4 regions of the Nonomuraea rubra genome follow, and region 3 is predicted to be linked to each of the others. Evidence: riboswitches for the same ligand, from Rfam matches in the RefSeq annotation. Region 3 holds a riboswitch; each other region holds the start of a gene.
The links. Region 3 has a riboswitch for thiamine pyrophosphate ahead of HD593_RS38255 (FAD-dependent oxidoreductase). Riboswitches for the same ligand answer to the same signal wherever they lie in the genome.
Positions count from the first base shown of each region.

Region 1 (7,062 bases), 3.9 Mb from region 3:
TGCACGTAACCCGGAGCGGCTGTCCAGGGAGCTGAGCGCGCTCTACGCCAAGGAGGGCACCTCGCCGTTCGCCGGGTTCCTGCCGATGCTGGCGCAGTTGCCGTTCATGTGGCTGATGTACAGCGTCGCCACGCATCCGACCGCGCTCGTCGGTCACCAGCTTTTCGGGGCACCGCTGGGGCAGCAGGTCGCGGGGGTGATCGCTAATTACGGTCTGGTCAGCGCACCATTTTTGGTCTTTGTATTGGTCATCGTGCTGGTCGCAGCGGCGGCATGGCTGTCCGCCAGGCAGATGAAGATCGCCGAGGAGCAGCCGGAGCTGATGAAGAGGATCATGCGACTGCTGCCGTACGGCTCGGTGCTGGCCGTGCTCTTCCTGCCCCTGGCCGCGGGGCTCTACCTGCTCGTCTCGCAGGCATGGGCCGTCACCGAACGAGCAGTGCTCAACAGCAGGCTCCAGCCTGCCTAACTGACCTCTCGCAGGGCCGCCACCTGCCCGTTCATCGACTGGCTCGGAGCGGGCAGGATGGCCCAGACGGTCGTCGTGTCACCGTCGTGCCTGACCCCCCAGCTCTCCGCCACGTACTCCACGATGCCCAGCCCCCGGCCCCCGAGTGAGGACAGGGTCGGGCGGCCTGCCCGTGGCTCGGTGGCCGCTCCCCCGTCGCTCACCGCCACTTCGATGTGATCGTCGCTGCGCAGCCAGGCGACCCTCACCATGCCCGACGGCAGCGGATGCGCGTGCCGCAGCGCGTTGCTCAGCAACTCGCTCACCACCAGCACGGCATCGTCGATCGCGGCGGCAAAGACCCCACTGTCCTGCAGGTCAGTGCTCAGACGCTGGCGGGCGACGGCAACGCTGGACGGCGCGTACGGCAGCAGCACCACGCTTGACACACCCACCTCCCCGTTACCTGTGCCCCCCGCGGGAACACTCCCCGGTACGACCGAAATGCCCCGTTACTCGATCCCAGAAACCGCATCTCGATCACAGCTTGTACACATTGGACGATAGATCAGCTCAACTGTGACCACCTCGTTACCGCATCGGTGTGTCGGATCGGATAGGGGCAGCACACCTGAGTACGAGTCGCATTCTGGTGCCCCCTTCCGGCCTCGGATGCGCGCTGACATCTCCCCCCTGTGCCCTGGCGAGGCTGCGGACGATGTAGAGACCGAGCCCTACTCCACCAAACCGTCTCCGGTCGCCGCTGTCCACCTGGACGAAGCGCTCAAAGATCCGCTCCCGGTCAGGCGGGGCGATTCCGACTCCCTCGTCGTCGACGACCACGACCACGTTGTCCTCCTCCGGCCAGGCCCCGACGCTGATCAGCCCGCCCCTGGGCGAGTACTTGAACGCGTTCTCCAGGAGCTGGCCGAGGATGATGTCGGTGGCCAGCGCGTCGCCCAGCACGTACGGCAGCCCCTCGGCCAGGTCCACCTCCACCCGGTGCCTGTCCGACAGCGCGGGCAGCCCCAGAGTGGCCCCCTCGATCCGCTCGGCCAGGTCGAACTCCTCGATCCGCACCTTCAGCTCGTCGGCCCCCGCCCTGGCCCCCAGCAGCAGGTGGTCCATCAGCTCGCCCAGCGACCTGGCCCGCTCGGCGATCGTGTGCACGGCCGAGCGGCGCTCGGGATCGTTCATCTTGTCCCAGCGCGAGTCGAGCGTGCTGGCGAACCCCCGCACGATCGTGATCGGCGTACGAAGCTCGTGGCTGGTCGTGGCCAGGAACAGGTCCTTGGCCTCCTCCAGCTCCTTGGCCGCGGTCACGTCGCGGAAGTCCACGACGACCTCGCCCGTCTCCTCGATCTGGGCGCTGACCACGTCCAGCCACCGCCCGTTGTCGAGCTGGAAGGTGCCCTTCTCACCCGCCCCCGGCACCGGGAACGGCGGCGGCCCGCCGATGACGGACTCGCCGGGCAGCGCGGTCAGCTCGGCCGCGGCCGGGTTCCAGCGCACGACGCGCCCGGCCTGGTCGAGCAGGGCGATGCCGTCGGCGCTGGCGTCGAACACCGCCCGCTCGTGCGCCCGCTGCCGCACCGCCTCCTGGTAGGCCACCGCGTTGCCGACGGCGATGCCCGCGTGCCCGGCCAGCAGCTCCAGCAGTTCCAGCTCCAGATGGCCCGGCGTCCGGTTCGCGAACAGCGCGTAGAGCGCGCCGTACGGCCGCCCGCCCACGGCGGCCAGCCCCAGCGCGATCGTGTGCAGCCCGCTCAGCCGGGCCCACACCAGGTCGTCCAGCCCGTGGGACTCCAGCAGCACGGTCTTCCCGGTGCGTAAAAGTTTGTCCACCAGGCTCGTCCGCAGCTCGGTGGTGGTGCCCCTGATCGAGGCCGGCAGCTGGTACGTGCTGACCAGGCGCAGCCGTTCGCCCTCGATGAGCACGAACCCGCCCGCGTCCGCGCCGGTGAGCTCGGTGAGGCTGGCCGAGATCCGGTCCAGCACGGCCGACAGCTCCAGCTCGGAGTTGATGTCGCCGACCACGTCGGTGAGCCGGCGCACGAGCCTGGCCCGGCGGGCCACCCGCTCCCTGGCCACGTGGTCGGCCAGCGCCGGGTGGTAGACGCACACGTAGCCGCCCACGGCGCTGCCCAGGCGCAACGCGCTGATGTCCACCCGCAGGTCGAGCAGGGTGCCGTTGCTGTGCAGGCGCCTGGTGCGCAGCGAGACGGGCTCGCCGGTGCGTACCCGCTCCAGGGCGGCGGTGTGCTCGGTGGTCAGCTCGTCCGGCACGATGGGCGCCCTGCGCCCGACCACCTCCTCCGCGCTCCACCCGAACACCCGCTCCGCCGCGGCGTTCCAGACCAGCACGCTCTGGTCCCTGTCGAGCGCCACGACGGCGTTGGGTGAGCTGGCGAGCGCAGCGCGTGCGATCTCATCGTCACTACCGGCCCATTCGTCCCCCACTACTCCATAGTGCACGCGGTGCGGTGGGTGCGTCGGGAGATCCGTCCGATACGCTGCGGTCACGGTGATTCCCGGCGGTGGGAGGGTGCGAGGCATGTCGAGCAACGATCTCGATGCCCTGTTGCGGGTGACCTCCAGCACCTATCGGGGCGAGACGCCGCCCGACATCGCCTTCGGCACCTACGACGGCGCCGTGGGCAGGCTGGTGCTGGCCGTGACGGGCAAGGGCATCGCGGCGTGCAGCTTCGAGGCGGAGAACGACGTGTTCGAGCTGGTCACCAGGCATGTGGGCAGCTTCATCGGGCCCGAAGCCAGGCGGCTCGACCCGGTGCGCAGGGAGCTCGACGCGTACTTCTCCGGGCGGCTGCGCACGTTCGCCACGCCGGTGGACCTGGCGCTGGCCACGCCGTTCGCGCGCACGGTGCTGCAGAAGACCATGGCCGTGCCCTACGGCACCACCACGACGCTGGAGCGGATCGGCGAGAGCATCGGCCGGCCGCGCGCGCTGCGGGCGATCGGCAACGCGCTGGCCTCCAACCCCGTCTGCGTGATCGTGCCCTGCCACCGGGTGGTGCGCGAGGACGGCGCGCTCGGCGACTACGCGGGCGGCGCGTCCGCCAAGCAGCACCTGCTCAACGTCGAACGGAAGGCTTCCGCACCAGCAGGCCGATGAGCAGCGTGACCAGCGCGGCCACCAGTGCCCCGCCCAGCGCGCCGTTCATCCACACCTGCCGGGTGAAGCCGATGGCCTCGCGCGCGGACGCCCAGAACCCGTCCCACGCCGCGATGGTCGGCGTCGAGGTCGTCAGCCAGTAGGCGGCGAAGCCCAGCGCCCACGGCACCAGCATGGACCAGCGCGAGGGCGCGTTCTCCTCGGTGTTCCAGCGGCGGGAGCCGCCCAGCAGGAAGTAGTCCACGGCCAGCACCGCGAACATCGGCACGAACACCGCCCCGATCACGCCCAGGAACGCGCCGTACGACGTCACGTCCACGAGCAGGGCGATCACGACGGTGAGCACCCCGATGGCGACCGAGAAGGCGCGCCGGTCCACGCGCGGCATCAGGTTCTGCAGCGAGACCGTGGTGGAGTAGACGTTGGCGAAGGACTGGTCGGTCTCGCGCAGCACCAGGATGGCGAAGAACAGCGCGCCCAGCGGCACCGCGACGAACGTGCCGAACACGGCGTCCGCGTTGCCCGCGATGGCCACCGCGTACACGCCCAGCCCCAGGCAGGCCACCTGGGCGAGCGTGTAACCGCCGACCACCCCGGTGAAGGCGGCGCCGGTGGAGCGCGAGTGCCGGGCGAAGTCGGCCGCCATCGGCACCCACGACACCGACAGCGCGATCACGTAGTCGACCGCGGCGGGGAAGGCGGTCCACGAGCCGCCCTCCTGCGCCGGCGCCTCACGCAGGAAGAACCAGGCGAACCAGACCATCGCGATGATGACGCCGATCGTGACGTACCGGCGCAGCACCCGGACGGCCCCGAGCGGCCAGATCGTCAGCGCGGTGGTCAGCACCCCCGCCACGACCACCCACACCGCGTACGGCACCGCCGGAAAGATCGCCCCGGCGGCCGTGGCGATCACCCAGAGCTCGAACGCGCCCCAGCCGAGCATCTGCACGATGTTCAGCACCGTCGGCATGTAGGAGATCCGCGCCCCGAACAGCCCGCGCAGCAGCACCATCGCCGGCTGCCCCGTCTGCGTGCCCGGGATGGCCGACAGCCCCACCATGGCCGTGCCGATCAGGCTGCCGACCACGGTCGCCACGAGCGCCGCCGCCAGGCTGAGCGGGGCGTTGCCGAGCGGGTTGACCAGGAACATCGCCCCGGAGAAGCCGAGGAGGCTGACGCCGAGGTTCGCCCAGAGCGCGCCCTGGTCGAGCACGCCCAGCGTCTTCGGCGGCCGGCCTTCGAGTGTCAGCGGAACTTCGTCGGCGACATGCGTCATCGCACACTCCCTACGCCGGCATTACCCGGACAGGTTCAGGCGGTCGGCAGCGGATCAAGTAGCTGCCCTCTCAGCCCGGCACCCCGAGCTCCCGCGACGATCTGTAGTTGGCGCCCTCATCATGCCTCAATGACGGCGAAACCGCCATAGTGGGCGAGTTCAGGCCACGTACGGAGGCTGTCCCGTCTCGCTGACCATCGGCTTGCTCGCGGACTCCCACGCCTGCATGCCGCCCCCCACGTTGACCGCGTCGCGCCCGAGCTGGTTGAGCCAGGCCGCCACGTTCATGGAGCGGCCGCCCACCCGGCAGACGACGTAGACGGTGCGGTCGCCGGGCACCTCGTCCACCCGGCCCTGGATCTGGGTCATCGGGATGTGCACGGCCTCGGGCGCGTGGCCCGCGAGCCATTCGTCCTGCTCGCGGACGTCGAGCAGGTAGGCGTCTGCGGGAACGGCGCTGGCCTCGATCTCGGGAACGGTCATGACTCCATCATCTCGCGTCGCGAGTCGTAGGAAGCACGCGCCGCGATGATCTCCTCCTGGTGCTGTTCGGTCCAGGTGACCAGGGACTTGATGGTCTGGTGCAGGGTGCGGCCGAGCGGCGTCAGCGCGTAGTCCACGCGGGGTGGCACGACCGGGTGGACCGTGCGGCTGACCAGGCCGTCGCGTTCGAGCTGGCGCAGGGTGACGCTGAGCATGCGCTGGCTGATGCCGTCGATCTCGCGGCGGAGCTGGGTGAAGCGCAGGCTCTGGCAGTCGAGCAGCGCGATCACCAGCAGCGACCACTTGTCAGCGATGCGGTCGAGGATCTGGCGGACCTCGCAGTCCTCCCGCACGTCCCACTGGCGCACGTCGTAGTCGTCGTCCACGGTGCCTTCGCAGTAACCGAGTGATCGAGAAGTGCCTTCTTCCACAAGAAACCATGCTGGCGCATGATGTGGGGCGGTTACAAGAGAGAACCGACCTTCCTAGAAGTAACCGGGGGTTTGTTGTGTCTGTCCCTGCCCGTACCTGGGGCGTACTGATCGTTTTGTGCGGGGCCATCTTCCTGGAGGGCATCGACGTGGCGATGCTGAACGTCGCCCTCCCGTCCATCCGGGCCGACCTCGGGCTGTCCACCGGCATGCTGAGCGGGGTCGTGAGCGCGTACGTGCTCGGCTACGGCGGTTTCATGCTGCTCGGCGGCCGGGCGGCCGACCTGCTGGGGCGGCGGCGGATGTTCCTGTTCTGGCTGGTGGTGTTCCTGCTGTTCTCGGGGCTCGGCGGCTTCGCGGACGAGGGGTGGGTGCTGCTGGTGGCCAGGTTCGTCACCGGGGTGGCCGCCGCGTTCATGACGCCCGCCGGCCTGTCCCTGATCACCACGAACTTCCCCGAGGGCCCCCAGCGCAACAGGGCCCTGCTCATCTACGCCGGCACGGCCGCGGGCGGCTTCGCGCTCGGGCTGGTGATCGGCGGGCTGCTGGCCGCGATCGGCTGGCGCTGGGTGTTCTTCGCCCCCGTGCTGCTGGCGCTGGTCATCCTGGTCGCCGCCATCCCCCTGATCAAGGACCAGGGGGAGCGCCGGGCGGCGGGCGGCTTCGACGTGGCGGGCGCGATCAGCGTCACCGGCGCGATGATCCTGCTCGTCTACGGCGTCGTCCGCCTGGAGCACCTCTCCGACGGCCCGCTCCTGACGGCCGCGGCCTTCGCCGGGGGCCTGGCCCTGCTGGCGATCTTCGTCGCCGTCGAACGCCGCTCCGCCGCCCCGCTCGTCCGGCTCGGGATCCTGCGCTCGGGCCCGCTGGTCCGCGCGAACGTCATGGCCGCGCTGCTCACGGCCTCGTTCTTCGGCTTCCAGTTCCTGGTCACGCTGTACCTCCAGGAGCTGCGCGGCTGGTCCACCATCCAGACGGGGCTGGCCCTGCTGGCGGCCGCCGCGGACGTGGTGCTGGCCCCCACGCTCACGCCGTGGCTGGTCAACCGGTTCGGCAACGCCAAGGTCGTGCTCGGCGGCCTGGTGTCGGGACTGCTGGCGTACGCGCTGTTCCTCGGGGTGGGCCTGGACTGGACGTACGCGGCCATGCTGCCGTCGATGCTGCTGATCGGCCTGATGTTCGCCTTCGTCTACGGCCCGCTGACGATCGTGGCCACGGACGGCATCGCCGAGCACGAGCAGGGCCTGGCAGGCGGCCTGATCAACTCCTCGTTCCAGTTCGGCGCGGC
Region 1 is NZ_JACHMI010000001.1:12,349,513-12,356,574, forward strand. It holds gene HD593_RS57255 (YidC/Oxa1 family membrane protein insertase) at 1-469, shown strand, start outside; gene HD593_RS57260 (ATP-binding protein) at 466-897, opposite strand; gene HD593_RS57265 (PAS domain-containing sensor histidine kinase) at 1,040-2,908, opposite strand; gene HD593_RS57270 (methylated-DNA--[protein]-cysteine S-methyltransferase) at 3,003-3,581, shown strand; gene HD593_RS57275 (purine-cytosine permease family protein) at 3,541-4,860, opposite strand; TPP riboswitch at 4,851-4,965, opposite strand; gene HD593_RS57280 (rhodanese-like domain-containing protein) at 5,020-5,343, opposite strand; gene HD593_RS57285 (winged helix-turn-helix transcriptional regulator) at 5,340-5,729, opposite strand; gene HD593_RS57290 (MFS transporter) at 5,891-7,062, shown strand, end outside.
Region 1: it holds a riboswitch for thiamine pyrophosphate, as region 3 does, so the genes downstream of both, HD593_RS57275 (purine-cytosine permease family protein) here and HD593_RS38255 (FAD-dependent oxidoreductase) in region 3, are expected to answer to the same signal.

Region 2 (7,062 bases), 2.4 Mb from region 3:
TCTTCTCCACGGTGCTGGTGCTGGTGGTGGCGCTGCCGCTGGGCGTGCTGCTCACCCGGAGGGCGCTGCGCAGGGCGACGCCCCTCGTGCTGTCCCTGGTCAACCTGGGGCAGGCCACCCCGGCGGTGGGCCTGGTGGTGCTGCTGGCGGTGCTGTTCAGGATCGGGTTCTGGACGGCGGTGGTCGCGCTGTTCGCCTACAGCCTGCTGCCCACGCTGCGCAACACGATGGTGGGGATCGAGCAGGTGGACCCGCGGCTGGTGGACGCGGGAAGGGGCATCGGCATGTCCGCGGCCGGGGTGCTGTTCAAGGTGGAGCTGCCGATGGCGGTGCCGGTCATCCTGTCGGGCGTGCGGACCACGCTGGTGCTGAACGTGGGCACGGCCGGCATCGCGGCGTTCATCGGCTCCGGCGGGCTGGGCGACCTGATCACCACGGGGGTGAGCACGCAGCGCAACCTCGTGCTGATCACGGGATGCGTGCTGATCGCGGTGCTGGCGCTGTTCATCGACTGGCTGGGCGGGCTCGCGCAGCGTTACCTCTCGCCGAAGGGGCTCTCGTGAGGGCACTCCCGGCGGTGCTGCTGCTCGTCGCGGTCACGGCGTGCGGGCTGCGGCCCGCCTCGTCGTTCGTGCCGCCGGTCGAGCCGGGCAGCATCCGGCCGGTGCCCGGCCTCGAAGGCACGCCGATCCGGGTGACGTCGAAGGAGTTCACGGAGCAGCTCGTGCTCGGCAAGATCGCGGTGCTCGCCCTCACCGCCGCCGGCGCGGACGTGGCCGACCAGACGAACGTGCAGGGCAGCGTGAACGCCCGCGCCTCGCTGACCAGGGGCGACGCCGACCTCATGTGGGAGTACACCGGCACCGGCTGGATCACCTACCTCGGCCAGGCGAAGCCGATCCCGGACGCGACCGCGCAGTACGAGGCCGTACGCGACCTCGACCTGCGCGAGAACGGCATCGTCTGGCTGCCTCCCGCACCGCTGAACAACAGCTACTCGATCGGCGCCACCCGCGCCACCGCCGAGAGGTACGGCCTGACGAAGATCTCGGACGTCATGAAGATCCCCACGGCGGAGCGCACGTTCTGCGTCGACCACGAGGCCTTCGGCCGCGACGACGGCTTCCTCGGCATGCTCAGGGGCTACGGCTGGACCTACGGCGGCGACATCCCTAGGGCGAACGTCCGCCGGGTGGCGGTCGGCATCCTGTACAACTCGATCGCCAGCGGCCAGTGCGCGCTGGGCCTGGTCAGCACCACGGACGGCCGGATCAAGGCGCTCGACCTGGTCCTGCTGGAGGACGACAGGCACTTCTTCCCGCAGTACAACGCGGCGGTGACCATGCGCCGCCCCCTCGCCGACGCGCATCCGGAGATCGCCCGGATCTTCGCGCCCATCAGCGCGAAGCTGACCAACGACGTGATGCAGGACCTCAACGCCCAGGTGGACGTGGACGGCGACGTACCGGTGCTGGTGGCCCGCGACTGGCTCAGGTCACAAGGATTCGTGAAATAGCCGGTGTTAGCCATACCCGATCAAGGGCAGGCCGCAGGACATGTCGCAGACACCACCACCCCAGACCCAGCCCTACCCGGGCCACACCGGCGAGATGGCGCCGGAGCCACGCGACGAGATGCGTGACTACGTGGGCCGTGACCTGCTCGACGGCAAGAAGGCGCTGATCACCGGCGGCGACTCGGGCATCGGCCGGGCGGTCGCGGTGGCGTTCGCCAAGGAGGGCGCGGACGTCGCGATCGCGTACCTGAGCGAGCACGAGGACGCCGCGCACACCCGCAAGCTGGTCGAGGAGGCCGGGCGGCGCTGCGTGCTGCTGCCCGGCGACCTCGGCGACCGCGCCCACTGCGCCTCCGTCGTGGAGCAGGCGGTGTCCGAGCTGGGCGGCCTGGACGTGCTGGTGAACAACGTGGCCTATCAGGAGCCCGTGAGCGGCCTGGAGGAGCTGGACGACGAGCAGTGGGAGCACACGTTCGCCGTCAACATCCACAGCTACTACCGCGTCACCAAGGCCGCGCTCCCGCACCTGCGCGAGGGCGCGGCCATCGTGAACACCTCCTCGATCAACGGCCTGCGCGGCAACAAGTCGCTGATCGACTACGCCGCCACCAAGGGCGCCATCAACGCCTTCACCTACTCCATGGCGCAGAACCTGGTCGAGCGCGGCATCCGGGTGAACGCCGTCGCGCCGGGACCGGTGTGGACGCCGCTGATCCCGGCGACCATGCCGGAGGAGAAGGTGGCCAAGTTCGGTGAGCACGTGCCGATGGGACGGCCCGCCGATCCGGACGAGATCGCCCCCTCGTACGTCTTCTTCGCCGCGAACCGGCTGTCGTCGTACTACACGGGCGAGGTGCTGGCCCCGATCGGCGGGGAGACCCTGCCGGGTTAGTCCACGTAGAGGTTGCCGCCGAGCCGCCTGAACTCGGCCGCCTTCTCCGCGTACCCGGCGTCCCTGATCTCGTGGCTGATCCGCATCGAGCAGAACTTGGGCCCGCACATCGAGCAGAAGTGCGCGGTCTTGGCGGGCGCGGCCGGCAGCGTCTCGTCGTGGAACGAGCGTGCCGTCTCCGGGTCGAGCGACAGGTCGAACTGGTCCTCCCAGCGGAACTCGAACCGCGCGTCCGACAGCGCGTCGTCCCACGCCTGGGCCTGCGGGTGCCCCTTGGCCAGGTCCGCGGCGTGCGCGGCGATCTTGTACGTGATCACCCCGGTTTTGACGTCGTCCTTGTCGGGCAGGCCGAGGTGCTCCTTGGGGGTGACGTAGCAGAGCATGGCCGTGCCGTACCAGCCGATCATGGCGGCGCCGATGCCCGAGGTGATGTGGTCGTAGCCGGGGGCGATGTCCGTCACGAGCGGGCCGAGCGTGTAGAAGGGGGAGTCGTCGCAGAGCTCGCGCTGCAGGTCGACGTTCTCCTTGATCTTGTGCATGGGCACGTGGCCGGGCCCCTCGATCATCACCTGGACGTCGTGCTCGCGGGCGGTCCCCGTCAGCTCGCCCAGCGTGCGCAGCTCGGCGAACTGGGCCTCGTCGTTGGCGTCCGCGATCGAGCCGGGGCGCAGGCCGTCGCCCAGCGAGTACGACACGTCGTAGCGGGCCAGGATCTCGCACATCTCGGCGAAGTTCTCGTACAGGAAGCTCTCGCGGTGGTGCGCCAGGCACCAGGCCGCCATGATCGAGCCGCCGCGCGAGACGATGCCGGTCTTGCGCCCCGCGGTCAGCGGCACGTGCGCCAGCCGTACCCCCGCGTGCACGGTCACGTAGTCGACGCCCTGCTCGCACTGCTCGATCAGCGTGTCGCGGTAGACCTCCCACGACAGCAGCTCCGGCCGGCCCTTGACCTTCTCCAGCGCCTGGTAGATGGGGACGGTGCCGACCGGGACGGGGGAGTTGCGCAGGATCCACTCGCGGGTCTCGTGGATGTCGGCACCGGTGGACAGGTCCATGATCGTGTCGGCGCCCCAGCGCGTGGCCCAGGTCATCTTCTCGACCTCCTCCTCGATGGAGGAGGTGACGGCGGAGTTGCCGATGTTGGCGTTGATCTTCACGAGGAAGTTGCGGCCGATGATCATCGGCTCGGACTCGGGGTGATTGACGTTCGCGGGGATGATGGCCCGGCCGGCGGCGACCTCCTGACGTACGAACTCGGGGGTGACGCCCTCGCGCACGGCCACGAACTCCATCTCCCTGGTCACCAGCCCGCGCCGGGCGCACCCGACCTGCGTGACCGGCTGCCCCGCCGCCGCGCGCTCGCGGATCCACCCGGCGCGCAGGTGCGGCAGGCCCCGCCGCAGGTCCGGCTCGTAGGCGGGGTCGGTGTACGGGCCAGAGGTGTCGTACAGCGTCACCGACGAGCCGTTCGACAGGTGCACCTGGCGCATCGGCACCCGCAGCTCACCGCTGTAGACCTTGGAAAAGCGCGCGCTACTCATCGCGCAAACTCCCTTCGCCGGCATTATCCGGAGCAGGTTCTGGCGGTCGGCGGCTGTCAGCCGTCCTCTCAGCCCGGTCCCCACCGGGCTCCCGCGTTGGACGGCGATGATCGTACCCACGCTCCGCCCCACCCGAAACCCTGACAGGCGAGGTTTGCCGGTCGCCGTGAGCGGTAGGGTCCCCATCAGGGGAAACATGAAGAGATTCGCCGCTGTCGCAGGACTACTCGTCGTGATGGCCGCGTCCGGCGCCACCGCAGCCGCCGGGGACGGCATGGATCAGCACGAAGTCAGCCAGGAACAGTACGACACTCTGATCGCCCAGTGCCGCTACGCCGATACGGGGAAGGCGAAATGCCGTGCGGCGGTCAAGCGCATGTACCGCGTCGGCCAGGCCGACCCGGCGCTCGACTGCCGGACCTACTCCGGCGTGACCGTGTGCGGCACGCTCAAGCTCAGCAAGGCCGAGCGCAGATGCACCCGGGACTCCAGGGCACAGGGAGTGCCGTTCCGCCGTGCCGAGGTGGAATGTTACGCACTGTCATGATCGTCGTAGGAGTGGACGGCTCCCGTACCGGGCTGGAGGCCGCCGGCTGGGCCGCCGCCGAGGCCGAGCTGCGGCAGGAGCCGCTGACCGTGGCGCACGCCGTGCCGAGGTGGGTGTGCGAGGGCGCCGTCCACTACGCCGAGGTGGCCCAGTGGATGCGCGACGGCGCCGAGACCGTGCTCAGCGCCGCCTGCGACCGCGCGCGCCGCGTGTGGCCGCAGGTGCGCATGGAGGGCGTGCTGCTGCCGGGCGACCCCCGCTCGGCGCTGATCAAGGCGTCCGAGGGGGCCGAGCTGCTGGTCGTGGGCAGCCGGGGGATCGGCGGGGTGCGGGGGCTGCTGATCGGATCGGTCGCGTACGGGACGGCCGCGCACGCCCGTACGGACGTCGTCCTGATCCACGAGCCGCCCGCGTCCCCGCGCGGTGAGATCGTGGCCGGGGCCGACGGCTCACCGGGCGCCGCGCGGGCGCTCGGGTTCGCCTTCGCCGAGGCCGAGCTGCGCGGCGCGCGGCTGCGTGCCGTACGGGCCTGGGCCTGGCCCCATCCCGGCGGCTTCGAGCCGGCCTCCCGCGAGCGCGAGCAGGACACCCTGCGTTCGCTGAAGGAGTCGCTGGCCCCGCACCGGGAGCGGCATCCGGGCGTGCACGTGATCGCGGAGGTCGTGCACGGGCATCCGGTGGAGGTGCTGAAGGAGACCTCCGCCCGCGCCGACCTGCTGGTGGTGGGTACGCGGGGGCACGGGCAGCTCGCCGGGATGCTCATCGGCTCGATCAGCCAGGCCCTCCTGCACCACGCGCCGTGCCCGCTGGCCGTGGTACGCGGCTGAAAGTTACATCCGTACTCCCAGGTCAGCCCCCCGCCATGATCGTCGTGCTTCCCGGCGCCGCGCCGCCGCTCCTACGATCTGCGCAGGCTACGACGGGAGAGCACACGATGCGCAGCAAGACCGGCTCCGTGCTGGCCGCGCTGGCGGCCCTGGCCGCCGCGGTGTTGATCGCCACCGCGTTATCCGCCACCACCACGGCCACGGCCAGCGCCGCCCCCATCAGGATCATGCCCCTGGGCGACTCGATCACCGGATCCCCCGGCTGCTGGCGGGCCCTGCTCTGGAACCGCCTGCAGAGCGCCGGCCACACGAACGTCGACTTCGTCGGCACCCTCCCGCCGCAGGGCTGCGGGGTGGCCCACGACGGCGACAACGAGGGACACGGCGGCTACCTCGCCACCAACGTCGCCGGCCAGAACCTGCTGCCCGGCTGGCTCTCCGCCACCCAGCCCGACATCGTGCTCATGCACTTCGGCACCAACGACGTCTGGAGCAACATCGCGCCCGCGACGATCCTCGGCGCCTTCACCACGCTGGTGAACCAGATGCGCTCCAGCAACCCGAACATGAAGATCCTCGTCGCCAAGATCATCCCGATGAACCCGTCCACCTGCGGCGAATGCGCCCAGCGCACCGTGAACTTCAACAACGCCATCCCCGCCTGGGCCGCCGCGACCACCACCCCGCAGTCGCCGATCATCGTGGTGGACCAGTGGACGGGGTTCAGCACGGGCACCGACACCTACGACGGGGTGCACCCTAACGCGTCGGGTGACCAGAAGATGTCCGACAAGTGGTACCCGGCGCTGGTGGACGCGATGGCCGGCGGCGGCACCGCCACCCCCACCGTCACCACCACCACGCCTCCGCCTGGTGGATGCACGGCCACCTACAAGGTCACCGGGCAGTGGCATGGCGGCTTCCAGGGCGAGGTCACCGTCAGGAACACCGGGACCACGTCCCGGTCCGCCTGGGCGGTGGCCTGGACGTTCGCCGGCGGTCAGCAGATCACCCAGCTCTGGGGCGGGACGCTGAGCGCGAGCGGGTCCTCGGTGACCGTGCGCAACACCTCGTGGAACGGCCTGCTCACGCCGGGGGCCTCGACCACGTTCGGCTTCCTCGGCTCCTGGAACGGCACCAACCCCGCCCCCGCACCTACCTGCTCGTAACGGCGGCCTCGCCGGCGGCTTCTTCGCTCATTACGGCGGTCTCGTTGCTCGTGATAGGTGCCAGCCGGGGAGCCGCCAGCCGTACGTAGTCGTCGGTGGCCAGCGCCAGGGAGCGGTCGAGCCTGGCGGCGTTGAAGTACAGCTCGGGCTGGTCCAGCAGGGAAGGATCCGCGACCAGCTCGAGCCGGGGGTCGTAGCTGAACGGCAGCACGGTCCCGCTCACGCTGCCCGCCAGCTCCTCGGCCTTCTCGGTGCCGGCGAAGGCCACGTACGTGCCGCCCAGCAGCGCCTTGACGGCCTGCAGATCGAGCCGCGCGTCGCCGGGCACGACGGCCAGCACGTGCCGGGTCTGCTTCTTGCCGATCTTCACCATCACGATCAGGCACTTGGCGGCCTGCGAGACGTCGTGCCCGCGCAGCGCGCTGACCAGCTCGGTCCGCCCCTCGGGCGCGTGGTCGATCAGCCGGTAACGTGCTCCCGCGGCGTCCAGGTCGGCGATCAGGCGCTCGTAGGCGGCGTACGGCTCACCAGTCACTGCTCAACAACTCCTTCGCCGCGGCGATCCGGCCC
Region 2 is NZ_JACHMI010000001.1:10,825,656-10,832,717, reverse strand. It holds gene HD593_RS49375 (ABC transporter permease) at 1-563, shown strand, start outside; gene HD593_RS49370 (glycine betaine ABC transporter substrate-binding protein) at 560-1,516, shown strand; gene HD593_RS49365 (SDR family oxidoreductase) at 1,557-2,408, shown strand; gene thiC (phosphomethylpyrimidine synthase ThiC) at 2,405-3,949, opposite strand; TPP riboswitch at 3,942-4,054, opposite strand; gene HD593_RS49355 (hypothetical protein) at 4,146-4,496, shown strand; gene HD593_RS49350 (universal stress protein) at 4,493-5,323, shown strand; gene HD593_RS49345 (cellulose binding domain-containing protein) at 5,431-6,492, shown strand; gene HD593_RS49340 (YbaK/prolyl-tRNA synthetase associated domain-containing protein) at 6,479-7,027, opposite strand; gene HD593_RS49335 (ArsR/SmtB family transcription factor) at 7,017-7,062, opposite strand, start outside.
Region 2: it holds a riboswitch for thiamine pyrophosphate, as region 3 does, so the genes downstream of both, thiC (phosphomethylpyrimidine synthase ThiC) here and HD593_RS38255 (FAD-dependent oxidoreductase) in region 3, are expected to answer to the same signal.

Region 3 (7,062 bases):
TCCCTGGCCTCGCCGTGCCTGCGGAAGAAGTCCCAGATGTCGGTCTGGCAGCGCGCCACCGTCACCATGACCTGCGCGCCCTTGTCGACCTCGGCCTTGGCCTTGGGCGCCTGGGCGATGACCGTGCACGGCTCCGCGTCGTCGTCGACCTCGTTGACCTGCACCTGGAAGCCCTGGCGGCTGAGGAACTCGGCGGCCTGGTCCTTCGGCATCCCGCCCACGTCGGGCATGGTGAGCCCGGCGCTGACGTAGATGTTGACCTTGGTGCCCTCCTTCAGCCTCTCGCCCGACTGCGGGGAGGTGCGGATCACCTTGTCGCGCTCGACGTCCTGGCTGGCCAGGCGCTTGACGGTGCCGACGGTCAGCCCGGCCCCGGCGATCTCGGCGCGCGCCTCGTTGGGGGTCTTGCCCTCGACGTTGGGCACCACGATGCGCTTGGGGCCGAGCGAGAGCACCAGCGTGATCGTGGAGCCCTTCTCCAGCTCGGCGTCGGCCGCCGGATCGGTGCTGAGGACCAGGCCCTCGGCCACCTTCTCGTCGTACTGGCCTTCGGCCTTGCGCATCAGCAGCCCGGCGCCCGCGAGGTTCTTCTCCGCCGCGGTGAGGTTCTGCCCGACCAGGTCGGGCACCCTGACGTACTCGGGCTGGGCGAAGTACCACCCGGTCAGCCCGACCGCCACGACCATCACGGCGGCGAGCGCCACCAGGAACCAGTTGGGGCGGAACCCGCGCCGCTGCTCGGGCACCTCGGCCCGCGGCTGGACCAGCGTGTGCGCGGGCGCGGGCCGCGGCATCGACGGCGCGCCGAACGGCGCCGAGGCCGTGCCGGGGGGCGCGGCGAGCGGCTGGGAGTGCGACAGGACCGGGCCGGTGCCCGGCGGGACGGTCGTGCGCGGCAGCATGCGGTGCGCGTCGACCGCGGCCACGAGCATCGCGGTCGCGTCGGCCGGGCGGTGCTCCGGCTCGCGCGCGGTCGCGCCCGCCACCAGCGTGTCGATCAGCGGCGGCACCTCCGGCACCAGCGACGACGGCGCCGGGACCGTGTCGTGGACGTGCCGGTAGGCCACCGACATCGGGGTCTCCCCGTCGTACGGCTGCTGCCCCGTCACCAGCTCGAACAGCATGATGCCCGCGGCGTAGACGTCGCTGCGCACGTCGGCGGCGCCGGTGATGACCTGCTCGGGCGCCATGTAGCCGACCGTGCCGATCATCACGCCGGTACGGGTCTGGTTGGTCGCCTCGATCGCCTTGGCCAGGCCGAAGTCGACGACCTTGACCCGGCCGTCGTCGGTCATCAGGACGTTCTCGGGCTTCACGTCACGGTGGACCATCCCGGCCTGGTGGGCCGCGCCGAGCGCGGCGAGCACCGGGATCATGATCTCGAGCGCCTCGCGGGCGGGCAGCCTGCCGCGCTCCCGGAGGATGTCGCGCAGGGTCCGGCCCGGGACGTACTCCATCGACAGGTAGACGACGTCGTTGTCGGTGCCCTGGTCGAAGACGTGCACCACGTTGGGGTGCGAGAGGCTGGCAACCGATTTGGCCTCGCCGATGAACCTTCTGACGAACGCCGGGTCCTCGGCGAGCGAGCGGTGCATGACCTTCAGCGCCACCGTCCGGTCGAGCCGGATGTCCAGCGCGAGGTAGACGGTCGCCATACCGCCCCGGGCGATCCGGCTCTCGATGCGGTAGCGCCCATCGAGGAGCCGCCCGACCAGGGGGTCCGCAGTCGTCGTATCCACCCCGCTGAGTTTACGGGCGATTTGCCACCGACATGGCCCCGGCGCCCGAAACCGATGCGGAGACGTTCCCGTAACGTGCTTGCCGGAACGCCTCCGCGCCCGGGCTCAGGGCGTCATCGGGGAGGAGGCCTCGGCGTAGCGGCGGCGCGGGATGCGGCCCGCCTGCCGCGCCAGCCGGCCGGCCACCACGGCCGCCTTCATGGCCGAGGCCATCAGATCGGGCCGCTGCGCCCTGGTGACGGCCGTGGCCAGCAGGACGGCGTCGCAGCCCAGCTCCATGGCCAGCGCGGCGTCGCTGGCCGTTCCGATGCCGGCGTCGAGGATCACCGGGACGGAGGCGGCCTCCACGATGAGCTCGATGTTGTGCGGGTTGCGGATGCCCAGCCCCGAGCCGATCGGCGCGCCCAGGGGCATCACGGCCGCGCAGCCGGCCTGCTCCAGCCGCCGCGCCAGCGCCGGGTCGTCGCCGATGTACGGCAGCACCACGAACCCGTCGGCCACCAGCCGCTCGGCCGCGTCGAACGTCTCGATCGGGTCGGGCAGCAGCGTGCGCTCGTCGGCGATGACCTCCAGCTTGACCCAGTTGGTGCCCAGGGCGTCCCTGGCCAGCCGGGCCGTCAGCACGGCCTCGCCCGCGGTGAAGCAGCCCGCGGTGTTGGGCAGCACCTTGATGTCGCGCTCGCGCAGCACGTCCAGCACGGAGCCGCGGGCGCCGGGATCGAGCCTGCGCATCGCCACCGTCGTCAGCTCGGTGCCGGACGCCGCCAGCGCCTGGTCGAGCACCTCCAGCGAGGGCGCGCCGCCCGTCCCCATGATGAGCCGGGAGGAGAACTTCTCCCCGGCGATGATCAGATCATCCACCTTGCACCGCCGTCAGAACCTCCACGCGGTCACGGTCGCGCAGCGCCGTCGTCTCCCAGGCGCCGCGCGTGACCACCTCGTCGTTCACGGCCACGGCCACTCCGGTGGTGGCCGAGGTCAGGGTATGTACGGCTTGAGCCACGGTCATGCCGTCGGCCACCTCGTGGGTCGAACCGTTGATCACAACAATCATGAAATTTCCCGAAATCTCCCGGGCGCGCACAGCGCCGCCAGCTCGCTCTCCTCGCCCAGCAGGATCGCGGTCGTGAGCGGGGCGAGCAGCACGCCGCCCCGGTGGTGCCCGGTCGCGTACGCCAGCCCCGGCGTACCGCTCGGGCCGATCAGCGGCAGGTTGTCCGGCGTCCCCGGCCGCAGCCCCGCCACCACGTCGGCGACCTCCAGCTCGGTGACGCCAGGCACCAGCTCCCTGGCGTCCCGCAGCAGCTCGTAGAGCCCGCCGGCCGTCACCCTGGTGTCGAACCCCATCTCCTCCTGCGTGGCCCCGACCACGAGCTCGCCGTCGCCCCGGGGGACCAGGTAGACGGACGAGCCGTGCACGGTGCCGCGTACGCACCGGCCGAGCAGCGGCTGCGGGGAGCGCAACCGCATGATCTGCCCCTTGACCGGCCGCACCGGCACCTCGGCCAGCTCGGAGCTCCACGCGCCCGCCGCCAGCACGACCCGGTCGCCCCGCACCTCCCGTCCGATGCCGTCCTCGGGGGCCGGTGGCGGTGCGAGGCGGACTCCCGCGACCCGGCCGCCCTCGTACAGGAACTCGGCCGCCCGGGCCCGCACCAGCGGGACGCCCAGCCGTTCCAGCGCGGCCAGCAGGGCCGCCGTCACGCGGCGCGGGTCCACCCACGCGTCGCCGGGCGCCAGCAGGCCGCCGCGCACGGAGGGGGCCAGCATGGGCTCCAGGCGGCGGCACTCGCGCCCGGTGAGGCGCTCGACCGGCAGGCCCAGCTTCTCCATGTACGCGGCCAGCTCGCCCAGCGCCGCCATGTCGTCGGCCCCGAACGCCACATCCAGCGTCCCGTCCGCCCGCAGGTCCAGCCCGCGTACCTCGGCGAACCCCGGCCCGGCGCCCGCGGCCGACCCGTCGCCGGGTCTCGTGCCGGCGCTGGATTCGGGCTCGATGCCCGATGGCGGCCCTGTGCCCGCGACCAGGCCGGCGTCCGTGGACAGGCCGGCGTCGGCGGTCAGTTCGGCGGCGAAGGCGGGCCAGCGGCGCAGGGAGGCCACGCCCAGCCGGAGCAGCGGCGCCTCGGTGTAGGTCACCTCGCTGACCGGGGCCAGCATCCCCGCCGCCGCGTACGAGGCCCCCCTGCCGGGAGCCGGGTCCACCACGGTGACGGGCCGCCCCGCGCGTGCCATCCGCCAGGCCACCGAGAGCCCGACGACCCCGCCACCCACGATCACATCCACCTGCGCTCCCTTCGCCGGCATGATCCGGATCAGGTGTCTTGCGGTCGAAGGCCCGGCAAAGCCTTCCTCTCAGCCCGGTTACGGCCGGACTCCCGCGCGTCTTACCCGAACAGCCTACGGCCTCGGTGCCACGTCCACGCACGCCCCCCGTTATGGTCATCAACGTGAACCATGTCGTGGTGGTGGGAGCGGGCCTGGCCGGAGTGCGTACGGTGGAGGCCCTGCGCGGGCGCGGCTTCACCGGCCGGATCACCCTGATCGGGCAGGAGCGGCATCGTCCCTACGACCGCCCGCCGCTGTCCAAGGCCGTGCTGAAGGGCGAGGCCGACACCAGCTTCGTCGACACCGACCTCGACGCGCTCGGCGTGGAGTTCTGGCCGGGCGTCGCCGCCAAGTCGCTGCGCGCGGGCGTCGTGGAGACCACCGAGGGCGAGGTCGCCTACGACGGCCTGGTCATCGCCACCGGGGCCGACCCGATCCGGCTGCCCGGCGACGGCCCCCAGCACGTCCTGCGCACCCTCGACGACGCTCACGAGCTGCGGGCCATGCTCGTCCCCGGCGCCCGCGTCGCCGTCATCGGCGCCGGGTGGATCGGCGCCGAGGTCGCCACCGCGGCCCGCCGCGCCGGCTGCGAGGTGACGGTCGTCGAGTCCGCCTCCGCCCCGCTCTCGACCGCGGTCGGCGCCGAGCTCGGGGGGCGCACACTGCCCTGGTACGACGGCATCGACCTGCGGCTGCGCACCATGGTCGACTCCGTGGACGAGGGCGGGGTGCGGCTGGTGGGCGGCGAGTTCGTCGAGGCCCACGTGGTCGTCACCGGCATCGGCGTGCGCCCGGCGGTCGAATGGCTCGCCGACGCCGACATCGACCTGCACAACGGCGTCGTCACCGACGAGCACCTGCGCACGTCCCTGCCCGGCGTCGTCGCGGTCGGCGACTGCGCCGCCTGGTGGTCGCGCCGCTGGCAGGCCAGGCTGCGGGTCGAGCACTGGGACACCGCGCTCAACGCCCCCGACGTGGCCGCGGCGACGCTGCTGGGGGAGGAGGCGGTGTACGATCCGGTGCCGTACTTCTGGTCCGAGCAGTTCGGGCACATGCTCCAGTACGCCGGCCACCATCCGGCGGGCGATCGGCTCGTCTACCGCGGCGAGCCCGAGGGCAAGTGGTCGGCCGTCTGGCTCGCCGGCGACGGCACCCTGGCCGCCGTGCTCGCCGTCGACCGGCCCCGCGACCTCGTGCAGGGGCGGCGGATCATCGGTGCAGGCTCGCGCCTCGACGCGGAACGCCTGGTAGATCCACAAGTACCCCTACGAGATTGTGTTGTTTGAGCAAGCACGGCATGTGGTAGTTGTGGTTTCGTGACGCTTTCTGTTGCACAGATCGACCGGGAGACCGACCAGCTCGTTGACGAGTGGCTCACCCTCCCCGAAGTGGCTACGCGCCTCGATCTTCCGATCGGGCGAGCCAAGCAACTCCTCCGGGACCACAAGCTCCTCGGCGTGCGCCGGGGCAGCGGCGGGCCGCAGGTGCCCGCGGTGTTCCTCGATGGAAAGGACGTGATGAAGGGCCTGCCCGGCACGCTGACCGTGTTGCAGGACGCCGGCTACGACGACGTCGAGTCGCTGCGCTGGCTCTTCACCCCAGACGAGTCCCTGCCGGGGTCGCCCATCGAGGCGATCAAGGCCGGCCGTCACACTGAGGTCAAGCGGCGTGCCCAAGCCCTCGCTTTCTGAGGCCCGCCTCTATCTCTGCACGGACGGCCGCCGCGACCGCGGCGACCTGGCAGAGTTCCTCGACTCGGTGCTGGCCGGCGGCGTGGACATCATCCAGCTGCGGGAGAAGGGCCTGGAGGCCCGCGAAGAACTCGCGCTCCTCGAAGTCTTCCGCGACGCCTGCGACCGGCACGGCAAGCTGCTGGCCGTCAACGACCGGGCGGACATCGCCTACGCCGCCCGGCCCGACGTGCTCCATCTGGGGCAGGACGACCTTCCTGTGATGGTCGCGCGAGAGATACTCGGCGACGACATCGTCATCGGACGGTCCACCCACTCCGCCGCCGAGGCTTCCGCCGCGGCCGTGGAGGAGGGCGTCGACTACTTCTGCTGCGGCCCCACCTGGCCCACCCCGACCAAGCCGGGCCGCCCGGCTCCCGGCCCGCCGCTGCTGCGGCACGCGGCGTCGCTGGAGACCTCGCGGCCGTGGTTCGGGATCGGCGGCATCGACCTCGGCAACCTGGACGAGGTGATGGCGTGCGGGGTGCGGCGCGTGGTGGTGGTGCGGGCGATCACCGACGCCGACGACCCTGGGGCGGCGGCGGCGGAGTTCGCCAAACGGCTCTCGGCCGGCTGACTACCGGGCGCCCGCCCTTCACGGCGGGCGCCTCCGTCATCCCCGCGCACAGCGCCCCGCAAGCAGCAGCGCCCGCGTGACCTGCGGTGCGGGCGTGGCGACGGTGGGGCGGTGCCCGCAGCACGCGCGGGCGTGATGCGAGGCCGGCGGCGCAAGGTGCCCGCGTGACCTGCGGTGCCGCGTCTGACTTGCGGTGCCGTGTGTGGTGCGGTGCTCGCGCGCCATGCGGGCCTCGCGGGCAGAGGTGTGCGAGTGTGGCGGATCAGGTCTTGCGGGAGGTGGCGGCGATGGCGAGGTCGGTGAGCGCGGCCCGGGACTCCGGCGTGACCGGAGCCGTTTCGAGAGCCGCCAGCGCCAGCTCCAGGTAGTCGCCGATCAGGTCCTCGCACTCCTGCAGCGCCCCCGTGCCGTCGATGATCTCCCGCAGCGTGGCGACCCCGTCCTCGTCCAGCTCGGGATCCCCGAGGAGCCGCCGCACGGTCTCGGCGTCCGCAGGGGAGGCGGCGGCCAGGGTGCGGGCCACGAGCATCGTGCGCTTGCCCTCCCGCAGATCGTCCCCCGCCGGCTTGCCCGTCTGCGCCGGGTCGCCGAACACCCCGAGCACGTCGTCACGGAGCTGGAAGGCGATCCCGACCCGCTGCCCGTACCCGGTGCACAGGTCGTCCATCCACGGCAGGAGCTCGCGGGC
Region 3 is NZ_JACHMI010000001.1:8,421,078-8,428,139, reverse strand. It holds gene pknB (Stk1 family PASTA domain-containing Ser/Thr kinase) at 1-1,739, opposite strand, end outside; gene HD593_RS38265 (thiazole synthase) at 1,845-2,600, opposite strand; gene thiS (sulfur carrier protein ThiS) at 2,593-2,793, opposite strand; gene HD593_RS38255 (FAD-dependent oxidoreductase) at 2,790-4,025, opposite strand; TPP riboswitch at 4,015-4,131, opposite strand; gene HD593_RS38250 (NAD(P)/FAD-dependent oxidoreductase) at 4,190-5,353, shown strand; gene HD593_RS38245 (Rv2175c family DNA-binding protein) at 5,384-5,758, shown strand; gene thiE (thiamine phosphate synthase) at 5,736-6,374, shown strand; gene HD593_RS38235 (polyprenyl synthetase family protein) at 6,637-7,062, opposite strand, start outside.

Region 4 (7,062 bases), 3.2 Mb from region 3:
TACACCACCACCCTGCAGTCGTTCACCTACAACGGCGCCACCGGCTACAACGTCATCGCCGACTGGCCGGGCGGCGATCCGAACGACGTCCTCATGGTCGGCGCGCACCTCGACAGCGTGACCGCCGGGCCGGGCATCAACGACAACGGCTCCGGCAGCGCGGCCATCCTGGAGACCGCGCTGGAGGTGTCCCGCCAGGCCTTACAACCGTCCAAGCACCTGCGGTTCGCCTGGTGGGGCGCGGAGGAGCTGGGGCTGCGCGGCTCGCAGTTCTACGTGAGCAACCTGCCGGCCGCCGAGCGGGCGCGGATCAAGGGGTACCTGAACTTCGACATGGTCGGCTCCCCGAACGCCGGCTATTTCGTGTACGACGGCGACAACTCGGACGGAACGGGGTCGGGGCCGGGCCCGGCCGGCTCGGCGCAGCTCGAGCGGACCCTCCAGGACTACTTCACCTCCATCGGCGTGCCCACCCGGGGCACCGACTTCGACGGGCGCTCCGACTACGGGCCGTTCATCGCCGTGGGCATCCCGGCGGGCGGCACGTTCACCGGCGCGGAGGGCATCAAGACCGCCGCCCAGGCCACGCTGTGGGGCGGCACCTCCGGACAGGCGTTCGACGTCTGCTACCACCGCGCCTGCGACACGACCGCCAACGTCAACGACACCGCGCTCGACAGGAACGCCGACGCCATCGCGTACGCGGTGTGGACGATCGGCACCGCCGTCCCGCCGGTGACCGTCTGGTCGGACCCGTTCGAGACGGCCACGGGCTGGACCGTCAACCCGAACGGCACCGACACCGCCACCACCGGCCAGTGGGAGCGCGGCGACCCGGAGGCCACCACGTCCAGCGGCGCCAAGCAGCTCGGCACCACGGTCAGCGGCACGAACGACCTGGTCACCGGCCGCCTGGCAGGCTCCTCGGCGGGCGCGTACGACCTCGACGGCGGGGTCACCTCGATCCAGTCGCCGCCGATCACGCTGCCGTCGGCGAGCACGCTGAACCTGTCGTTCTCGTGGTACCTGGCGCACGGCTCGAACGCCTCCAGCGCCGACTACCTGCGCGTGCGCGTGGTCGGCGGCACGACCACCACGGTGTTCAGCCAGGCGGGCGCGGCCGTCAACCGCAACGGCGCCTGGGCCACGGCCTCGGCGAGCCTGAACGCGTTCGCCGGCCAGACCGTGCGCATCCTCGTGGACGCCGCCGACGCCTCCGGCGCCTCGCTGGTCGAGGCGGGCGTGGACGACGTCCGGATCACCCGATAGTTCCCCTGGCCGGGCCGCCGAAGGTCCGCCATCCGTTGTGGAGCCATGCCATGGCACTGTCACCACTCATCCGAAAATCGGCCTTGCCCTTCCTCGCCGCCGTCCTGCTCGCCGGGGTGCTGACCCCCGCCGCCGAGGCGGGGGCGCCGCGCGACCCGGAGATCGAGAAGATGGTCCGGCAGGTGGACGCGCGCAACCTGGGCCGGATCATCGCCAAGCTGGCCTCGTTCGGCACCCGGCACACGCTGTCCAGCCAGGACGATCCTGTACGCGGCATCGGCGCCGCCCGGGACTGGATCCACGACGAGTTCTCCAGGATCGCCGCCACCTCCGGCGGGCGCATGACGGTGGAGAAGCAGTCGTTCGTCCAGCCCGTCTCGCCGCGCATCCCCGCCCCGACAGTGATCACGAACGTGGTCGCCACGCTGCGCGGCACCCAGGACGCCGCCGCCGGCCGCACGTACGTGGTCAGCGGCCACTACGACTCCCGCTGCAGCGACGTCATGAACGCCACCTGCGACGCCCCCGGCGCGAACGACGACGCCTCCGGGGTGGCGGTCGCCATCGAGGCCGCCCGGGTCATGGCCACCCGCACGTTCGACGCGACCGTGGTGTTCATGGCGGTCGCGGGAGAGGAGCAGGGCCTGTACGGGTCCGCGTACTACGCCCAGCGGGCCAAGCAGAACAACGTCGACGTCCAGGGCATGTTCACCAACGACATCGTGGGCAGCGCCGACGGCGAGAACGGGCGGGACGCCGGGGCGGTGCGGGTGTTCTCCGAGGGCGTGCCCACCTCGGAGACCCCGGCCCAGGCCGCCGTCCGCCAGTCGGTCGGCGGCGAGAACGACGGGGTGTCGCGGCAGCTCGCCCGGTTCGTGCACGAGACGGCCGGCCAGTACGTGCCCTGGTTCGACGCCCGCCTGTACTACCGCAGGGACCGGTACCTGCGGGGCGGCGACCAGATCCCGTTCCTGCAGCAGGGGTACGCGGCGGTGCGCTTCACGGAGGTGCACGAGAACTACCGGCACCAGCACCAGGACGTGCGGGTGGAGGACGGCGTGCAGTACGGGGACCTGCTGCGGTTCGTCGAGAACGACTACGTGGCGCGGGTGGCGCAGGTGAACCTGGCCGCGCTGGCGGTGCTGGCCCGCGCGCCGCGCTCTCCCTCGCGGGCGGCGATCGTGACGAGCCGGCTCACGAACGACACCGAGCTGCGGTGGGACGCCAACCCCGAGCCCGACATTTCGGGTTATGAGGTGGTCTGGCGGGACACGACCGAGCCGTTGTGGACCCACTCCCGCTTCGTGGGGAACGTGACCTCGTACACGGTGGAGGGCCTGTCGAAGGACAACTTCCAGTTCGGGGTGCGGGCGGTGGACAAGCAGGGACATCGCAGCCCCGTCAGCCATCCGGCCCCCGCGAGCTGAGTACAGGCGTCCGGCCTCGCGAGCCGAGCGCGGCCCGGGTGGGCGGGCGCACCGCCCGCCCACCCGGTCACAGATCGTCAGCCGGTGGCCGACTCCGCCGACAGGGCGGCCGCCGCCTGGGGCGCCGTCCTGGGCGGGATGCCGCGCAGGTTGAAGGCGAACCGGGCGACCGAGTCCGCGATCGCATCCGAGTCCACGTCCAGCGCCGTGTGGTTGATGTTGGCGATCGTGTCGCACGCCTGGTGGTAGCAGACGTCGTACGCCACGCCGGCCGTGCCGCCGAACAGCGCCGCCTCCTCGGGCGTCTTGAGGCCCTCGGCACCGGTGAAGATGCCACCGGACGGGATGCCGACGGCGATGAACGGCCCGTAGTCCGAGCGCCCGTCGAAGTCGGTGCCGACGGTCGGCAGCGACCGGGAGCCGAAGAAGGCCTCGAACCGCTCCTCGATCTCGTCCGAGCCGGGCGGTCCAGCGGGCGACCCGACGCCGTCCGAGTCGTCACCGTCGTACAGCTTGTACGCGTAGTTCGGCGAGGCGATCATGTCGAAGTTCAGGTACACCCTGATCCGGTCGCGCTGCGCCTCCGACAGGGAGGCGACGTACTGGTCGGACCCGAGCAGCCCGACCTCCTCGGCCGCCCAGAACGCGAAGCGCACCTTGTTCTTGGTCGGGACGAGCGCCATCTCCTCGGCGATCTCGATGAGGGCCGCGCTGCCGGAGCCGTTGTCGTTGATGCCGGGCCCCTCAGGCACGCTGTCGAGGTGCGCGCCGACCATGACGACGTTGCGCGGGTCACCGAAGCGGCTCTCCGCGATCACGTTGTCGTTGGTGCCGAGCACGAGGTTGGCGTCGACCTTGAGCCGGACGGTGGCGCCGGCCGTGGCGGCCAGCTCGTTGCCCACGGCGAAGCTGGAGAACACCATGGGGATCCCGGCCCGCCACTCGCCGATGTCCAGCGGGAAGGGGTCCGTACGCCCCGGCTGGCCCTCGTTGAAGACGATGATCCCGGACGCTCCGGCCTGGCCGGCGTTGACCACCTTGTTGACGAAGGGGCAGGTGCCGCGCTGGATGAGCGCGATCCGGCCGGGCACGAAGCCCGCGAAGTCGGACGCCTCGCAACCACTGGTCGAGCTGGGCGCCGGGGTCGGCGGCAGGGTCAGGTCCACGCCCTGGACCTGGGCGGTCACGTCACCGGCCGGGGAGGGCTGGAAGGTGACGAAGTCGGTGCCGGGCACGTACGACTTCGTGGTGGGCGCGGTGAGGTCGAGCACGGGCGGGCTGTTCTCGCTCCAGCTCTCGACGAAGTTGATCGGCTGGCGCGTGACCTTGTAACCGGCCCTGCGCAGCTTGCCCTCGACATAGGCGACGGAGGCGTCGTAACCGGGCGTGCCGACGGCGCGGTTGCCGCCGTTGGCGTCGGCGATGGCCTGGAACGCGTCGAGATGCTTCTTGACGTTGGTGCCCTTGACCTTCTTGACGAGCACCTTGGCGAAGGCGTCGTCGAGGCCGCCCGCGTGCGCGGGCACGGCCATGGCCAGGGGTAAGGCGAGGGTGGCGATCAGAACGGTGATGATTCTTCGCATACAGGTCCCCATGGGTTACCAGGAATGCGGCATTTCCCCCCGAGGCGCCGCTGCCCGAACGTAACCCGGCGAACAATCACCGTGAAGACCCACTATGTGGCAAATTCGCGACATCACTCCGTACGGCGGGCGCGGGCCCGCCGCTTGCCCTCGTGCATCGCCTGCACGCGGGCGATCGGGATCGTGTGTCCCTCCTCGACGAGGTCGGCGGGCAGCCGCTGCGGCGCCGGCATGTGCTCGGCCCACGGGTCGCCGTCCTTCAGCAGCCCCGGCGCGGTCCGCACGGTGAAGTCCCGCGGCGACACCCGGTCCAGCTCCGACCACGCCAGCGGGAACGAGACGGGCACGCCGGGCCGGATGCGCGGGCTGTAGGCGGCCACCACCGTGGCCCCGCCCGCCCGGGTGGAGTCGAGGAACACCTTGCCCTCGCGGTCCTCCCGGATGAACGCGGTGGTCGCCAGCGCCGGGTCCAGCCGCTCGGCCCGCGCCGCCAGCGCCCGGGTGGCCGCCGCGAGGTCGTCCATCGCCGTGCCCGCCACCACGGGCACGAACACGTGCACCCCCTTGGCGCCGCTCGTCTTCACCGCGCCCGCCAGCCCCATGTCCTCCAGGGCCTGCCGGACCAGCAGCGCGCCGCGCACCGCCAGCGAGAACGAGTCGTCGTGCTCGGGCGGGTCGAGGTCGAGCACCAGGTGGGTGGCGTGCTCGCCGGCGAACAGTGCCGGGTGGTACTCCACCGCCCGCTGGTTGGCGAACCACAGCAGCGTCTTCCTGTCGTCGCACAGCGCGTACGTCACCTGCCTGCGCGACGCCTCCGCCCACAGGGACACCGACCGCACCCAGGCGGGGGCGTACTTGGGCAGGTTCTTCTGCATGAACGGCGCCTGCCCTGGGCGCACGCGGACGACCGAGAGCGGGCGGTCGCGCAGCACCGGGATGATGCGGTCGCGGACGGCGTCGAGGTAGTCGACCAGGTCGCGCTTGGTGGCGTCGGCACCGTCGAACAGCGGCTGGTCCAGGTTGGTCAGATCGACCCCGTCACGCGTCTCATCAGCGGCCACCCGCCCTACGATGCCGATCCTCGAACGTGTGGTCAACAACGACCCCTGTTACAGTGGGCCCTTGACGCGGGGTGCCCGGAAGGCCGGGCTGAGATCACACCCGTCGAACCTGATCTAGTTCGGACTAGCGAAGGGACGTCGCAGCCGTGAGCGCTGTTCCCAAAGTCCTGTCCATCGCGGGCACCGATCCCAGCGGCGGTGCCGGGATCCAGGCAGACCTGAAGACCTTCTCCGCGCTCGGCGCGTACGGCATGACCGTCGTCACCGCGCTGGTCGCGCAGACCACCACCGGCGTGAAGGGCATCCACGAGGTGCCGGCCGAGTTCGTCGCCGAGCAGCTCGACACGCTGCTGGCCGACGTGCCCGCCGACGCCGTCAAGATCGGCATGCTGGGCAACGCGCCGCTGATCAAGGCCGTGGCGGCGGCGCTCGACACGTACCGGCCCGAGTACGTCGTGCTCGACCCGGTCATGGTGGCCAAGAGCGGCGACCGGCTGCTGCCGGCCGACGCGGTGGCGGCACTGCGCGAGACGCTGCTGCCCCGCGTGCACCTGATCACCCCCAACCTGCCGGAGGCGGCCGACCTGCTCGCCGAGAAGCCGGCCGGGAGCCTGGCGGAGATGCACGAGCAGGCGCAGCGGCTGCGGGCGCTGGGCGCGCGGCAGGTGCTGCTCAAGGGCGGCCACCTCGACGGCGAGACGTGCGTGGACGTGCTGGCGACGCCGGAGGGCACGGTCGAGCTGGCCGCGCCCCGCGTGGACACGAAGAACACGCACGGCACGGGCTGCACGCTGTCCTCGGCCATCGCGGCGCTGCGCCCCCGCCACGACGACTGGGAGGGCGCGGTGCGGGCCGCCAAGACGTACCTCACCGAGGCGCTGCGCGCGGCCGACAGCCTGCACGTCGGCCACGGTCACGGTCCTGTCCACCACTTCCACGCCATCTGGTAGGTCCTGCATGTTCTGCGACGACATCTGGCAGCGCACGGCCGGGCTGATGCGCGCCATCCACGAGCACCCCTTCATCGCCGCCCTCGGTGACGGCACCCTCGACCGCGAGCGGTTCGGGTTCTACATGGTGCAGGACGCCCGCTACCTGGAGGCGTTCTCCAAGGCGCTGGCCACGGCGTCCGTGCGGGCCGGCGACGCCGGCGACGCGGCGTTCTGGGCGCAGAGCGCGCACACGGCGCTGGTGGCCGAGCGGATGCTGCACGCCGGGTACATCGAGGAGCTCGACGCCAAGGGCCCCACCTCGCCGACGTGCCTGGCGTACGCGTCGTACCTCCAGGCCACGGCCCTGACCGCACCGTACCCGGTGGTCGTGGCGGCGGTGCTGCCGTGCTTCTGGATCTACCAGGACGTCGGCACGGCGCTGCTGGAGCGCGTCGGCGACACCGCCGGCCACCCGTACGGCAAGTGGATCTCCACCTACGCCGACCCGGGCTTCGCGGCCTCCGTCGAGCAGGCCAAGGCCATCGCCGACCGGCTCGCGGCCGCCGCCGGCCCGGACACCCGCGAGGCGATGGCGCAGGCGTACTGCCGGGCGGCGGCGTACGAGTGGATGTTCTGGGACAGCGCGTGGCGGCGCGAGAGCTGGCCCACGGAGCGGTGGCTAACCGCTTGACGAGGCCCTGGCCATCGCCTCCTTCTCCTCGCGGGTGGCGATGAGCCCGGCGGGGGCGTAGAGCTTCGACTCCTCGAACGGCGCCTCCGTGTCGGGCAG
Region 4 is NZ_JACHMI010000001.1:11,664,580-11,671,641, forward strand. It holds gene HD593_RS53365 (M28 family peptidase) at 1-1,269, shown strand, start outside; gene HD593_RS53370 (M28 family metallopeptidase) at 1,320-2,696, shown strand; gene HD593_RS53375 (M28 family peptidase) at 2,774-4,279, opposite strand; gene HD593_RS53380 (DNA polymerase domain-containing protein) at 4,393-5,340, opposite strand; TPP riboswitch at 5,398-5,493, shown strand; gene thiD (bifunctional hydroxymethylpyrimidine kinase/phosphomethylpyrimidine kinase) at 5,487-6,290, shown strand; gene HD593_RS53390 (TenA family protein) at 6,298-6,963, shown strand; gene HD593_RS53395 (carbon starvation CstA family protein) at 6,952-7,062, opposite strand, start outside.
Region 4: it holds a riboswitch for thiamine pyrophosphate, as region 3 does, so the genes downstream of both, thiD (bifunctional hydroxymethylpyrimidine kinase/phosphomethylpyrimidine kinase) here and HD593_RS38255 (FAD-dependent oxidoreductase) in region 3, are expected to answer to the same signal.